2 regions of the Arthrobacter sp. BPSS-3 genome follow, and region 1 is predicted to be linked to the other one. Evidence: predicted binding sites of a transcription regulator. Region 1 holds the regulator's gene; the other holds the start of a gene.
The links. Region 1 encodes LexA, which represses DNA repair genes until DNA is damaged. Its sites were predicted from a motif close to TCGAACANNTGTTCGA; they were not measured.
Positions count from the first base shown of each region.

Region 2: a site for LexA is predicted at 2,164-2,179, ahead of ACFVY3_RS06050 (LysM peptidoglycan-binding domain-containing protein). Genes of this name have one in related genera too.

Region 1 covers NZ_JBIMMV010000004.1:330,710-334,951, reverse strand. The annotation lists gene ACFVY3_RS09010 (histidinol-phosphate transaminase) at 1-951, opposite strand, end outside; gene ACFVY3_RS09005 (LysM peptidoglycan-binding domain-containing protein) at 1,070-1,375, opposite strand; gene lexA (transcriptional repressor LexA) at 1,991-2,740, shown strand; gene ACFVY3_RS08995 (ATP-dependent DNA helicase) at 2,870-4,242, opposite strand, start outside.
Region 2 covers NZ_JBIMMV010000003.1:51,774-56,015, reverse strand. The annotation lists gene ACFVY3_RS06065 (hypothetical protein) at 1-452, shown strand, start outside; gene ACFVY3_RS06060 (polyprenyl synthetase family protein) at 449-1,543, shown strand; gene ACFVY3_RS06055 (Rv2175c family DNA-binding protein) at 1,693-2,046, opposite strand; gene ACFVY3_RS06050 (LysM peptidoglycan-binding domain-containing protein) at 2,307-3,716, shown strand; gene ACFVY3_RS06045 (PASTA domain-containing protein) at 3,815-4,242, shown strand, end outside.

The sequences.
Region 1 (4,242 bases):
GAGCCCGCCGAAGAAGACGTAGTTCGAGTCCGACGACGCCGGGGTAAGGCCCATTCGGGTCAGCTCGGTGACGATCCGGTCGCGCTGCCGCTTGATGTCCTCGACGTCGGCCATCAGTGCCTCGCGGTGCCGGAGGGCGGCGAGTGCGGTGGCCTGGGTGATGGCGGAGAGGTGGTACGGCAGGCGCACCAGGCGCAGCGCGTCGGTGACCTCGGGCGCCGCGGCCATATAACCGATCCTGGCACCGGCGAGGGCGAAGGCCTTGCTCATGGTGCGGGAGACGATCAGCCGTTCCCGGCCCGGCAGCAGGGTCAGGGCGCTCGGGGTGCCCTCGTGGGCGAACTCGTGGTACGCCTCGTCGACGATGATGATGGCCTGGCTGGCCTCCCCCGCCTCGTAGACGGCTTCGACGACATCAAGGCCAAGGCCCGTGCCGGTGGGGTTGTTGGGCGAGCAGAGGAAGACGATGTTCGGCTGCAGCTCGCGGACCTGCCGGGCGGCGGACTCGGCCGTCAGGCTGTAGCCCTCACCGCGGACGCCGGCGACGTAGCCGGTGTCCGTTCCGGCAGCGAGCAGCGGGTACATGGAGTACGTGGGAGGGAAACCGAGGGCGTTGCGGCCCGGACCGCCGAAGGCCTGGAGAATCTGCTGCAGCACCTCATTGGAACCATTGGCGGCCCAGATGTTCGTGGCATCCAGCCCGTGGCCAAGGTATTCGGCCAGCGCCCCGCGGAGTTCGGTGAACTCCCGGTCCGGATAGCGGTTGAGCCCGGCGGCCGCCTCGGTGACGGCCTCCGCGATCGCTGCCCGCACGTCGGCGGGGACACCATGGGTGTTCTCGTTGACGTTCAGGAGAATCGGAACGTCCAGCTGGGGAGCACCATAGGGGCGCAGGCCCCGCAGGTTGGTCCGGAGGGGAAGTCGGTTGAGTCGCTCAAGCTGGTCAGTCACGTTCCCAGTTTAAGTGAGAGGACTGTCTGGCCCGAAACCGTGACCAACGATGGCCCATCCCGCGGACGGCGAATGGCCATCCCGAGGTCGGCGGACGCTCCGTCCCGGGGGATTCAGCTCAGGGGGTCGGAACGAAGAGCTGCTGGCCGGGCAGGACCGGTGCGGCGTCGAGATTGTTCAGCTGCACGATCTCGGCGACCACGTCCCGCGGATCCCGTTTCGGGTCGACGGTGCCGGCGATGGTCCACAGGGACTCCCCGGGCTGCACGGTCACGGTGACCGTCGGGGTGGTCGCCAGCGATGCCGGGGAATCGGCGGCCTTCGCCGGCGCGGTCAGGAAGCCGGCCACGGACAGCAGCAGGGCCGCGAGCAGGATCAGGGGCAGTCCGAAGAAGACGAAGCGTCCCCGCCGGGTCAGCCGCAAGGGAGCCTGGGCGGAAGAGTGGGCCCGGCGTACAGCTGACGCGCTCCCGGCGGTCGCGTAAGCGTCGGCCGGGGCCGCGAACGGAGCTACCGCCCCGGAGAAGGCCGTGGCGGTATCCGGCACGAGATACAGTGCCGGCCTTCCGGCGTCGGAAAACTGCGAACCGGCGAAAGCGCTTCTTGCTGACATGAACTGAGCCCTCCTGGACTTGTCGTTGCCGCCCGGCGTACTCCTCGTACCTGCCGCCAACCGGCTGAACCATCATTCGCTTCGAACACAAAGCCGAAGCCGGCCGTGGTTCTCCACTCGCAATCTTCGAACACATCTTCGAATCTTGCTGTTCTTTTTTTAGCACCTATGAACGAACTCTGTCGAGACTCGCTAGAACAAATGTTTGAAAAACGCCGGCGGCTGACCTATTTTTGAAGCACGGAACCGGTCCCTCGAGGGACCCGCACTCCGCACCTGCAGTCTGAAACCTGTCGAACACCCGCCAGCGGTGATCAAGAGCAGTCAAACGGCAGGCACTGACATTTTTAGGATTCGCAGCAATCGGGCCGCTTCTCTCGGTCCGCCGGCCACGGATCCGCACCACGAACGGAAGGCACGGCGACCATGGCAGCACAAGCCACCGGCGGGAGGGCAACCCGGCGCGGCGCCCAGTCTGCCCGGGCGCCCAAGAGCCTCACCGTCCGTCAGAAAAAGATCCTCGAAACCATCCAGCGGTCCGTGACGGACAACGGCTATCCGCCGTCGATGCGCGAGATCGGGGACACGGTGGGGCTGGCCAGCCTCTCCAGCGTGACCCACCAGCTCTCCCAGCTTGAGAAGCTGGGCTACCTGCGCCGGGACCCCAAGCGTCCCCGCGCCATGGAAGTCCTGATGCCGCTCACCCTGGACGAGGGGTCCACCCCGATTTCCGGCGTCGAACAGCCCCGCGGGCTGAAGGCCGTCGGCGGACTCGCGGTGTCGGAACTGGCCAGCGCCACGGACACGGCTATGGTCCCGTTTGTGGGCCGGATCGCCGCCGGTGGTCCGATCCTGGCCGACCAGGTGGTGGAGGACGTCCTCCCCCTGCCGCGCCAGCTCGTGGGCCACGGTGAGCTGTTCATGCTCAAGGTCGCGGGTGACTCCATGATCGACGCCGCGATCTGCGACGGGGACTGGGTGGTGGTGCGCCGGCAGAACGACGCCGTCAACGGCGACATCGTGGCCGCCCTCCTCGATGACGAAGCCACGGTCAAGACGTTCCGGCAGCGCGACGGCCACACCTGGCTGCTGCCGCAGAACACCCAGTATGAACCGATTCTGGGCGACCACGCCGTCATCATGGGCAAGGTCGTCTCGGTCCTCCGCTCCCTGTAGCGCGGGCAACGCCGCCGGCCAGGGACCGGCTGAACGCGCTGAACGCCCGGACCTGAGCCCCCCCACCCCGCCCGGACGCCGAGGCCTGAGCGCCACCAAACCCCGCCAAAACGTCCCTGCCCCGGGGGCCTACGACCCCTGCGCGGCTTCTTTCGCGAGCCGCTCCAGCGACGCCACGGCCACCGCCGGGTCCGTCGTGGCCCAGAACGGCGGCAGCGCGGCCCGGAGGAAGCCGCCGTAACGCTCGGTGGACAGCCGTGAGTCCAGCACCGCCACCACGCCGCGGTCCGACGTCGACCGGATCAACCGGCCCGCGCCCTGCGCCAGCCGGATCGCCGCGTGCGTGGCCGAGACGCTCATGAAGCCGTTGCCCCCGGCCTGCGCCACGGCCCGGGAGCGGGCCGTCATCAGCGGATCGTCCGGCCGCGGGAACGGGATCCGGTCGATCACCACCAGCCGGCAGGAGTTGCCGGGCACGTCAACGCCCTGCCACAGGGACATGGTGCCGAAGAGGCAGGTGTCCGGTTCGTCCGCGAACTGCTTGACCAGCGCGGTCATGGTGGATTCGCCCTGGCAGAGGATGCTGAGGCCCAGCCGCGGCCGGAGCGCGTCGGCGGCCTCCTCCGCGGCGCGCCGGGAGGAGAAGAGGCAGAGCGCGCCGCCGCCGGAGGCGCGGATCAGCTTCTCGAGCTCGTCCAGGGCCTCGGGCGCGGTCCCCCGGCCCGGTTTGGGCAGGTGCTTGGCGACGTAGAGGATGCCCTGCTTGGGGTATTCGAACGGCGACCCGACGTCGACGCCGGTCCAGCTCGGGGCGCCGGGGCCCACCAGGCCCAGCCCCCCCGCGGCCGGTTCGAAGGCCGAGCCGATGGCGAGGGTGGCCGAGGTCAGCACCACGGTGTGGTCCGCGAACAGGCCCTCCCGCAGCCGCCCGGCCACGCTGAGCGGGGCGATGTTGATCAGCACGGGCGCCGAATCGTCCGGCTGCGAGTAGCCCTGCTGCGGGTCGAAGGTGCTCTGCCGCGAGAACCACACCACCTCGCGGTTCTCGCGGGCCGCGAGCAGGCGTTCGCAGAGCTCCAGGATCACCATCAGCCGGGAGCGCGCCAGCTGCCGGCCGCCGTCGGCCGTGGTGGAGCCGTCTCCCTTGGAGTCGGAGAGCGCCGCACGGCAGGCGTCCCGGAGCTGGTCCACGCAGTCGAGCTGTTCGCTGTTCAGGCCGTTGGGCATCAGTCCGCCGGGAACCCCAGCAACGGCGAGCTCAAGGTTCGCGGCGGCGTTGTTCAGCGCGTCCACGGTGATGCCGGTGTGCTTGCGGGCGCCCGAGGCGGCGGCGTGGACCATGGCCACGGAGAGCTGGCCGGAGACAGCCCCGGTGACCCGGTCCTGGAGTTCGTGCGCCTCGTCCACCACGACGACGTCGTATTCGGGCAGCACGGCCAGGCCCTCGAAGGCGCTCACGGCCAGCATGGCGTGGTTGGTGACCACGACGTCTGCGTCCGCCG
Region 2 (4,242 bases), on a different contig from region 1:
CCTGCACCTCCGGGGCGGGAACGCCGGCCGCATCCTCGCCGGCCGCTCCGGCACCCACCGCGACTGCCTCCGTCACCGCCTCCCCGAGCCCGTCCGCCACGCCGGGCACCTCCGCCACCGTGGGTGCCCTGGTGGCCGGCTTCCCGCAGCAGCTCCTGCCGCTGATGCCGAACGCCAAGGTGGAATCCAGCAGCTTCGACAAGACCGGCTCCCCCGCCACCGTCGCCCTGGTGGGCAAGGTATCTGCGCCGTCCTCCGACGTCGTCGCCTATTACACCCAGCAGCTGGAGGGCCAGGGGTTCAAGGCCGTCCCGGGCGAGAAGGTCGGCGCCGTGGCGTCCAAGGACTTCGTCCGGGGCGACAACGAGACCGTTAACCTCGCCGTCGTCGAGGCCTCCGGGGTGTCCACCTTCACCATCGGCGCCAACGTCGCCCCCGGGTCCGTCAAGTGAGCCTGGCCGAACAACTCCGGGACGAACAGGCCGCCTACGTCGCCGCCGTGGCCGGGAAGCTCACCGAGTTCCTGACCGGGCGGGCCGCGATCATGTCAACCATCTCGCCGGACATCGACCCCCTGATGGGGTCCATCTCCAACCTGGTCACCGGCGGCAAGCGGCTCCGCGCGCTGATGTGCTACTGGGGCTGGCGGGGCGCCGGCGGGGACGCCGCGGCCACCGAGGTGATCACCGCGGGCTCGGCGCTGGAGCTGTTCCAGGCGGCGGCGCTGATCCACGACGACATCATTGACCGCTCCGACACCCGGCGCGGCGGCCCCAGCGTGCACCGCCGCTTCAGCGAGCTGCACGGCGAGCAGGGCTGGGCCCTCGATCCCGAACGCTTCGGCCACGCCGCGGCCATCCTCACCGGCGACCTGTGCCTGTCCTTCAGCGAGGAATCCTTCACCGAGATCGGCAACCGCGCCGCCGCCGGCAGCCGGGCCCGGCTCATCTTCAACCTGATGCGCGCCGAGGTCATGGCGGGCCAGTACCTGGACATCCTCGAGGAGGTCGCCGGGCCGCGCCGCGACCGGGCCGGTGCCGTCAGCCGGGCGCAGTCCATCATCCGGTTCAAGTCCGCCAAGTACTCCACTGAGCATCCGCTGGCACTGGGCGGTGCGCTGGCCGGCGCCACCGATGCCCTGCTGCGCGGGTACTCGGCCTTCGCCCTGCCGCTCGGCGAGGCCTTCCAGCTGCGCGACGACGTCCTGGGCGTGTTCGGCGACCCGGTGACCACCGGCAAGCCCGCGGGCGATGACCTCCGCGAGGGCAAGCGCACCGTTCTGGTGGCCTTCGCCCTGGAGATGGCCACCCCGGAGGAGTCCGGGTTCATCGACGCCCGGCTGGGCAGTCCCGGCCTGGGGGACGACGACGTCGAGGAGATCCGCCGGATCATCGTCGAGTGCGGGGCCCTGCAGGCTACCGAGACGCTGATCGAGGAGTTCGGCCAGGCAGCCTTCGACGCGCTGGAGTCGCTGGAACTGGACGAGCTGCCGAAGACGGCCCTGCGCCGGCTCGCCGAGGCAGCCGTCAGCCGCGCGGCCTGACGCGCGTTAGCGGCAATAACAGCGACGACAGCCGCACCGGAAACAAAAGCGGCAACAAAAAAGCGAAGGCCGTGCCCCGGGCAGAGTGACTGCCCCGGGCACGGCCTTCGCCGTTGACGCTGAAAGTGGATCCGGAAACCTGCGGTCCGCTACCAGGCCATTGTCTGGGCGCGCCGGCGGATCTCGGTCTTGCGGCCCTCCCGGAGGGCGTCGATCGGACGGCCGCGCAGGGATTCGTCCGTGGTGAACAGCCAGGTAATCAATTCCTCATCCGAATAACCGGCGTCGGAGAGGACCACAATGGTGCCCTTGAGGCTTTCCACCGCGTGGCCGTCCTGGATAAATGCCGCGGGCACGGAGCGGATGCGGCGCTCTCCAACCCGGATCGCCGCCAGCGCACGCTCGTCCAGCAGCGCATGAACCTTGGTGATGGAGACATTCAGCAGCTCGGCAACATCGGGCAGGGGCAGCCATTCGCCTACAAGGCTTTCTACATTACTCACGCGTCAAGAGTGCCATGTCGGGACGTATTGCGCCTAGTCAGCCGCGTCCCGGACGGTAATTCACCCCGCTCCGCAGCACCCGTCCACGACACACCCACAAAACGGTTTTACGGAATGTCAAACAGTTCTTGTGCTATTTCCCAATTCATGAGAGATTCACATAGATCACATTTGTAACTGGGGTATCTAGAGTCACACTGGTAACACCAGTAACACCGGCCTGACCTGCAGCGTTCGCCGCTGAGAAGAGGATCTTTCCCATGACGACGTCCCGTGCGCCGAAGCCAACCCCTAGGCCCGGCCTCCCGCTGATCGCGGCCACGACGGCGGCCCTGCCCGCCGTCGTCCTGTCTTCGCTGGCGATCGCCCAGCCGGCCGCCGCGGAATCCCGGCCGCGCGCCATCCCGGCCACCTTGGCCGCCGCCATGAAGGCCCAGGCCGCCGGGCTCACCGCCCAGGCCCTGCCGTCCGCGATTATCCCGGCCGCCGCCGTCTCCACCACCATCCCGGCGGCATTCCAGCCGGCCCAGGCGCCCGCCCCGACCGAGTACACGATTTCCCGCGGCGATACCGTCAGCGCGATCGCCGGCAAATTCGGCCTGGACACCTACCAGGTCCTGAAGCTGAACAACATGCAGCCGAACACGATCATCTACCCGGGCCAGAAGATCAAGCTCAGCGGCAACGCCGTGGCCTCCCCCCAGCCCCCCGCCGCGCCGTCGGCCCCGGCCCCCGCTCCCGCCGGCGGCCAGTCCTACACCGTGAAGTCCGGCGACACCCTCAGCGCGATCGCCGCCCGCAGCGGCGTCCAGCTCTCCGATGTCCTGAACTGGAACGGGCTGAACATGCGCTCGATTATCTACCCGGGCCAGCAGATCAAGGTGGGTGGCGGCTCCGCCCCCGCCGCCCCGGCACCGGCGGCCCCCGCCCCGGTGGCGGCCCCCGCGCCGTCCGCACCCGCGCCGGCACCGGCCCCCGCCTCCGGCTCCTACACCGTGAAGTCCGGCGACACCCTCTCCGGTATCGCGGCTAAGAACGGCGTGAAGCTCGCCGACATCCTCTCGGCGAACCGGCTGACCATGAGCAGCATCATCTACCCGGGCAACAAGCTGGTCATCCCGGGTGCGGGTTCCTCCACCACGGTCACCCCGAGCTCCAGCACGCCGCCGGCCACGGTCACGCCGCTGGTCCCGAGCACCTTCCTCGGCTTCAGCTACCCGGAGGCCGTGGTCAGCTCCGCCAACGCGAACAAGGCGATCCTGAACGCCTCGCCGGTCCCCAGCACCGCGCAGATGAAGCAGATCGTCGCGGACACCGCGCGCCGGATGGGCGTCGACCCGTCCCTGGCCATGGCCTTTGCCTTCCAGGAGTCCAGCTTCAACCAGCGCTCGGTTTCCCCCGCCAATGCCATTGGCACCATGCAGGTCATCCCGTCCTCGGGACAGTGGGCCTCGGACCTGGTGGGCCGCAAGCTGAACCTGCTGGACCCGTACGACAACGCCACGGCCGGCGTCGCCATCATCCGCCAGCTCGTCCGCACCAGCAAGGACCTGGACACCGCGATCGCCGGTTACTACCAGGGCCAGTACTCGGTGAGCAAGAACGGCATGTACGACGACACCAAGGCGTACGTGGCCTCCATCAAGCGGCTGCAGCAGCAGTTCAGCTGACCCCGGCTTCGCGCGGGGCTGAGCCCTCCGTCGCGTAACGATACGGGCCCGGATTGCATGTCAATCCGGGCCCGTTTCTGTGCAGAACGTAGGATCGAATGGTGCAGGACTACACTTCGGATGCTCTCGTCGGGACCCTCGTGGACAACCGGTACCTGGTTCGTTCCAAGCTGGCCAGGGGCGGCATGTCCACCGTCTACCTCGCCACGGACCGCCGCCTGGAGCGGGACGTGGCGCTCAAGGTCCTGCACCCGCACATGGCCGGCGACCCGCATGTCCTGGACCGCCTGGGCCGGGAGGCGAAGGCGGCGGCCCGGCTCTCCCACCCGCACGTGGTGGGCATGCTGGACCAGGGCGAGGACGGCCCGTTGGCCTACCTGGTTATGGAGTACATCAAGGGCCACACGCTCCGGGACATGCTCAAGGAACGCGGTGCCCTGACGCCGAGGCTGGCCCTGGCCTACATTGACCCCGTGGTTGAGGGCCTCGCCGCCGCGCACGCCGCCGGGCTGATCCACCGGGACGT